DNA from 2 places in the Pseudorhizobium banfieldiae genome. Region 1 is predicted to be linked to the other one. Evidence: predicted binding sites of a transcription regulator. Region 1 holds the regulator's gene; the other holds the start of a gene.
What was found. Region 1 encodes LexA, which represses DNA repair genes until DNA is damaged. Its sites were predicted from a motif close to TGTTCNNNNTGTGTTCNG; they were not measured.

Region 1 (3,409 bases):
GCTTGTAGCCGGCCTTTTCCACCGAGCGCATGATGAAATCGAGGGCTTCCGGTGCGCTCTTCAGGCCCGGGGCAAAGCCACCCTCGTCGCCGACATTGGTGTTGTGGCCCTGGGCCGCGAGTTCCTTCTTCAGGACGTGGAACACTTCCGCACCGATACGAACCGCGTCACGAAGGCTCTCCGCGCCGACCGGCATGATCATGAATTCCTGGAAGTCGATCGGATTGTCGGCATGAGCGCCGCCGTTGATGATGTTCATCATCGGTACCGGCAGGACATGTGCGCCGGCGCCGCCGACATAGCGGTAGAGCGGCAGGCCGGAGGAATCGGCCGCTGCCTTGGCAACGGCGAGCGAGACACCCAGTATGGCATTGGCGCCGAGGCGCGACTTGTTGGGCGTGCCATCGAGGGCGATCAAAGTCTTGTCGATGTGGATCTGGCTTTCGGCATCGAAGCCGCCGATGGCATCGAAAATCTCGGTATTGACCGCCTCGACCGCCTTCTCAACGCCCTTGCCGCCATAGCGCTTGCCGCCATCGCGCAGTTCCACCGCCTCGTGGGCGCCGGTGGAAGCGCCCGAGGGGACAGCCGCGCGGCCCATGCTGCCATCCTCCAGGTAGACATCGACCTCCACGGTCGGATTGCCGCGGCTGTCGAGGATTTCGCGTGCGATGATATCGGTAATGGCGGTCATGATCTCTCCCTGAGGTAAACCCAATGCCCTGCGGTTATCGACAATGTCTCTTAATCGATGACAGGCGAATTACAATCCGGCTCCCGCTGCGGCGCCTAGGCAGCCTTGGCGACGGCATCGAAGGCCAGAAGCTTTTCCAGGAGCCGTCGCATGTCTTTCAGATGAACCATGTTCGGGCCATCGGAGGGCGCATTGTCCGGGTCCTCGTGCGTCTCGATGAAGAGGCCGGCGACGCCGACCGCCACTGCCGCGCGCGCCAGCGTCTCGACGAATTCGCGCTGGCCACCGGATGAACCGCCCTGCCCGCCGGGCTGCTGCACGGAATGGGTGGCATCGAAGACGACCGGCGACCCCATGGCGGCCATGATCGGCAGCGAGCGCATGTCCGAGACCAGCGTATTGTAGCCGAAGGAGGCGCCACGCTCGCAGAGAAGCACGTTCGGATTGCCGCTTGCGGTGAACTTGGCCTGGACGTTCTTCATGTCCCAGGGCGCCAGGAACTGGCCCTTCTTGACGTTGATGGCGCGACCGGTCTTTGCGGCGGCGATCAGCAGATCGGTCTGGCGGCAAAGGAAGGCCGGTATCTGCAGGATATCGACTATCGGCGCGACGAGCGCGCAATGCTCCTCGGTATGAACGTCGGTGAGCACCGGGAATCCGAACTCCTTCTTCAGGTCCGCGAATATCTCCATGGCCTTGTCCAGGCCGATGCCACGCTTGCCCGACAAAGATGTCCGGTTCGCCTTGTCAAAGGAGGACTTGTAGACGAGGCCGATCCCGAGCTCGGCGCAGAGTTCCTTGAGCCTTCCGGCGATCATGAAGGCGTGGTCACGGCTCTCCATCTGGCAGGGGCCCGCTATCAGTGCGATGCGGCTCGACTGGGAGAACAGCACCCGGCCTTCGCCGTCACCCACGACAACTTCGGGATTGGGCTTCATGTCCATGGCGGCACTCCTTTTCAAGCGGCATCTGCTCCGTCGCGTGGACCCGGCTGCGGCGGACGCGATGTCCATAACAGCAACCACCGCCTCTGTCACGGAGCCAAGGCATAAGCGCGCCGACGCAGCTGGAACTTTAGCCTTGCGGAACACACCCGGAACATATATGGTCTGTTCCGTATTTGTTTCATCGTCAGGGAACCCGGATGCTCACGCGCAAACAGCAGGAACTGCTTCTTTTCATTCACGAGAGGATGAAGGAGTCGGGCGTGCCTCCGTCCTTCGACGAGATGAAGGATGCGCTCGATCTGGCGTCGAAGTCGGGCATTCACCGGCTGATCACGGCGCTCGAGGAGCGTGGCTTCATCCGCCGGCTGCCCAATCGGGCGCGAGCACTCGAGGTCATCAAGCTGCCGGAAGCCTACAGCACCAGCCTGCAGCCGCGCCGCGGCTTCTCGCCGAGCGTCATCGAGGGCAGCCTTGGCAAGCAGAAGCCGGCACCGCCCCCCTCGCCGATCGCCGCAAGCAACGAGAACGCAAGCACGAGCGTGCCGGTCATGGGACGCATCGCGGCGGGCGTGCCGATCTCGGCAATCCAGAACAATACGCATGATATTGCGGTGCCTGTCGAAATGCTTGGCGCCGGCGAGCACTATGCACTGGAGGTCAAGGGCGACTCGATGATTGAGGCGGGGATCCTGGATGGCGATACGGTCATCATCCGCAACGGCCAGACAGCCAGCCCCGGGGACATTGTCGTGGCCCTCGTCGATGAAGAGGAGGCAACGCTGAAGCGGTTCCGCCGCCGCGGCGCCTCGATCGCGCTGGAGGCTGCCAACCCGGCCTATGAGACTCGCATCCTTCCCGCCGATCGGGTGAAGGTTCAGGGAAAGCTCGTCGGCCTCATCCGCCGCTACCACTGATCATTCGAAGCAACGGTTCGGGAAGGGTTTCGTCGAAGCGGTCGGTGCGCCAGTCATAGAAGCGGTGGCTGGTCCACGGACGGCGGGTACCGGCACTGGCCGCGTTGATCCGCCACAGGGACGGGTCGGGACTGCCATTCAAGTAGATTTCGATCGCGCCAGTCTTTCTCAGGCTTGCGCCGTTCAACAGCACGGCACCCGAGCGACATTCGTCGAACCGCGCGCGAGGGGCGACAACCAGCGCCGCCAGATCGCAGGCGCTTCCCGCAAGTCGCGGATCCTCAACCACGGCAATACTGACTCCGCCCTCACGGGCCACCGCCACGCACCACAGCTTGGGCAGGCAATGGAACCGGCCCGCATCAGCTGCGGCGAGAGCGAGCGTTGACGACATCTCCGAACGGATCCGGTCACGCTGCTCGTCCGTCAGCGCGGCTTTCACAGAAGGATGGCCTGCCGCCGCAATGCCGAGGTCACTTGCCGGAGACATGACCGGAGGGACGGGCTCGGGAAGCAGCAGAGCGCGCTGCCACTGGTCGAAGACAAACGCCGGCGAGCGCGTGCGGTTGGTGGCAACGCCATCGTTCCACAGTGCCACCAGCGCGCCGTCGTCGGAGATCAGAATATCAGGTTGGGGCAGTCGGTTCGCCTGCGAGCTCAGCGCGAAGGCGAGCGCCATGATCGGTACGCCGACCAGCCGAAGCCGGGTGCGCAACAGGGCGAGGATCAGGAACCCGATCGAGGCGATCGACAGGAACCAGGGGTGCTGCCGGCCGGTGCCGACGTCTCCACCCCAGCTGGCCACGTGCTTTGCGACCGCGATGACCGCCTCCAGCCCCAGACCCATCAGTTTC
Region 2 (3,409 bases), 2.1 Mb from region 1:
GGCTCGCCTCGTAAGAATCATGCTGAAGGACGTTGAGCCGCAGAAGCTCGAAGCCAAAGCCTGCATCCAGCTCGTCATGAACGGATTTCAGTCTCTCCGCGAACAGTCTGGCAATCCTCTGCGGATTCCGCAGAGGGCGGGATGCGCCGGCGACGATGCGGAACACGCGGCCATCCACCCGAAAGAGTACCAGTTCGAAGACCCGTCCTCCCGCCCCGCGCGCCTCCAGGCTGGAGCAGAGCGACTGGGCAATCCGTGAAGCCAGTTCCAGTATGTCCTCTTCCGCCTGGATCGCTTCCGCCAGCTTACGCTCGACCGACAGGAAAGCGACCGGACGCCGGGGGGAGATGGGCTCCTCCTCATGCCCGAGCGCCTGGTCAAGGCGAAGCAGGACATGGCTGCCGAACCGGCGGGCCAGTGGCGCCCGTGGCATCGAGATGAGATCTCCCACCCGCTTCAATCCGAGCTTGTTCAATGCGGCTATGGTGTCTGCCTCGATGCGCAGGCAGGCAACGGACAGCGCCTCAAGCACTTCCTGCGCCGCACTATCAGCAATCACCCCGCCGGCCCCGAAACGGGATGCAGCCCAGGAGAGGCCTGGGGATCCCGAAATCGCTCCCTGAACCTTGAATCCCATCTGGAAGAGGCGCAGCAGGATATCGTCGAGCAGAACCTGCTCCCCGCCGAACAGATGCGCGCAACCGGTGATGTCCAGGAACAGGCCGTCACTCCCGTCAAGGGCCACCAGCGGCGTATAGCGATCGCACCAGTCCGCAATTGCCTCCAGGAGTGCCCCGTCGGCGGCGGAATCTTCCTCGGCGACATCGATTGCCGGATGTATGGCTCGCGCCTCGGCAAGACCCTGACCCTGACGCAAGCCCATTTCCACCGCCAATTCATCCAGCGCCGTGAGGCGCACGGCATTGTCGCGCCGGCCCGAGCAGAGCAGCGGAGGATGGTCAGGACGCCCGGCCAAACGCCACGAGCCGCCCCAGCGCCGGCGTGCGATCCGGTCCGTCGGCAGGTGCGGGAAGACCAGTGCCAGAATGCGTTGACCCGCTGATGGAAAGGCAAGACGACTCTGGTGGCTGGGCAAGTATGAATAGGCGGTCACGGGAATTCCACTCCAGGGTAAAAGAGAGCGGAGCCGGGTTGCGGCTCTTCTCAAGCGTCAAACGGAAGGCTGGAAATCCGATGCTGCCGCCAAGCATGGCTCCATTGGGAAGGACCCGCTCCGAAGCGGGACCCGGTTCGGCACGGAAGCGGAAGACGGCGCTGCTCGCCTCCTCCTCGCCCGCATGCCGCAAGAGCAGGATCGGCCGCCTCGCCGCCTTTGCCCGCAAGCTGAGCCTCCGGCTCTCGGAGAGGCCGAATGCAGAAGGATTGCCTCTGATTTCGAGAATGGTCGCGGCCAGCGCACCGCTCGCTGCTGCAGTTTCCGCCAGCCACAACGCCTCCTCCAGCTTTCGAGGTGTGGCCTGGAGGAAGTGCTTTATCTTGAGACCATATTGCGCAAGCCCCACCGGATAAGGCAGTCCCGCCTCGCTATTGGAGAATCTGTCGCCGATCCACAAAAGGGCAGAGGCTTCAGCCTGCCGCTGGATAAGAGCCGCCAGCGCCAGAACAAAACCACTGCCTGCTCCGGCATTGCGCATGGCAGATGTCCGGATCTCCGTTATGCCATCCAGGGGCAAGCCACCATCCAGTGCTGCATCCATGTCCGGAAGCCCCATCGCAACGCGATGGGGAAATCTGATACGTTTGGTTTTCTGTTCACCCTGCGGCTGCTCCTCGCTTACCAGCGTGGGAGCCTTGCCTTCCAGTTTGGCAATCGTCTTACGCAGGGCAAAAAGTCTCTCCTGCGCCGTGGCATGCTTGGCCATGGCGTCAGCTCCATTCCGATGTTCACTTTATGTTCTAATGGATTCCAGAGCTCTCCAGAAGAGTCAACAGCCATTTTAAGAGAAGAGCCGGCTTCCTCGGGAGCTCTATGAATCCTCTCGAAAATTTCCGGAAATAGATTATATGAGCTCCAACAAGGAGCATCTATGGCCCGTATAGACCAAACCGACGATTGGCGGGATCGCCACGCGCCGACACTCAGCGCTTTTGAATCGTTGGCCATCGAAGCCTATGGCAACCTGCCGGAAGAATTTCGGGCGCTGACGACCAATTTGACCATCGAGATCGAGGATTTCCCGGATGACGAGATCTTCGAGGACATGGCGCTGGAAACGCCCTTCGACCTGCTCGGCCTCTTCGAAGGGCGCGGCATTTCCGAGCGCTTTTCCATGGAGACCGGCGAGCTGCCGAACCGCATCCGGCTCTACCGCCGTCCGATCCTGGATTATTGGGCCGAGAACGAGGAAACGCTGGGCGATATCATCACCCATGTGCTGATCCACGAGATCGGTCACCATTTCGGTCTGAGCGATGACGATATGGAGCGGATCGAGGCGAGCGCCGAAGAGGCGACGGATCGCTGATCCGCCCCTCTTCTTGAACCAGCTTACTGCTCGCCGAGCTTCATGTCCGGATGATAATCCTTCCCTTCGACGGTCTTCGTGACCGCCTGCCCGCAATACATCCTGTTTTCGGCCGCATTGAAGCTGTGGCTGGGTGATCCATGCAGATCCCAGCCCTTGTTCAAGGCATCGGTGACGCGGTGGCAGAAGGAGGCGTCGTCGGGGCCCGTCAGGAAGCGGTAGAGTTTCATGCTTTCATCTTTCTTTCAGTGATCTGTCGTGCCTTGGCCATGAGCCGTTCGGCCTGTTCCAGGTGAAGCCGCTCGACCATTTTCCCGTTCATGTTGATGACGTTGAGGCCCTCCGCGGCCGGATCGGCAAAGGCGTTGATGATTGCTTCGGCCTCCGTGACCTCCTCATCCGACGGTCCGAACGCATGGTTGGCGGCCTCTATCTGGGCGGGATGGATCAGCATCTTGCCATCGAAACCCATCGCGCGGCCTTGCGCGCATTCGACCGCAAACTCCTCGGTATCGCGGAAATCGTTGAAGACGCTGTCGATCACATCAAGGCCGTGGGCCCGAGCGGCCAACACCACCTGCATCATCCACGGCACCAGATAGGCTCGCCCAGACTGCGGTAAAACGGCTGTTTCCTTGCGCAGGTCGTTGAGGCCAAGCACGAGACAGTCCAGCCGCGCATCGGCCCCGGCGATGGCCGCAGCGTTCAGCACGCCCCCTGCCGTTTCCATCATTGCCCAAAGCCTTACGCCCGGCGAGGTTGCGGCAAGAACACTCGCAGCCTCATGGATATCCTGCGGACCCTCCACCTTGGGAAGAAGCAGTGCATCCGGCTTGAGCTCAAGGATCAGGTCTAGATCCCCCCTCCAAAAATCGGAGCCTAGGGAATTGATGCGGATTATGGTCTCCCGCCCCTCAAGTGGC

Region 2: NT26_RS18060 (ImuA family protein) is a predicted target of LexA. The motif match lies at 1,903-1,920, and genes of this name have one in related genera.

What each region holds. Positions count from the first base shown of each region.
Region 1 covers NZ_FO082820.1:1,555,885-1,559,293, reverse strand. The annotation lists gene eno (phosphopyruvate hydratase) at 1-694, opposite strand, end outside; gene kdsA (3-deoxy-8-phosphooctulonate synthase) at 790-1,632, opposite strand; gene lexA (transcriptional repressor LexA) at 1,839-2,555, shown strand; gene NT26_RS07720 (ComEC/Rec2 family competence protein) at 2,536-3,409, opposite strand, start outside.
Region 2 covers NZ_FO082820.1:3,731,846-3,735,254, forward strand. The annotation lists gene NT26_RS18055 (Y-family DNA polymerase) at 1-919, opposite strand, end outside; gene NT26_RS18060 (ImuA family protein) at 960-1,883, opposite strand; gene NT26_RS18065 (metallopeptidase family protein) at 2,049-2,486, shown strand; gene NT26_RS18070 (DUF1737 domain-containing protein) at 2,510-2,716, opposite strand; gene NT26_RS18075 (HpcH/HpaI aldolase/citrate lyase family protein) at 2,713-3,409, opposite strand, start outside.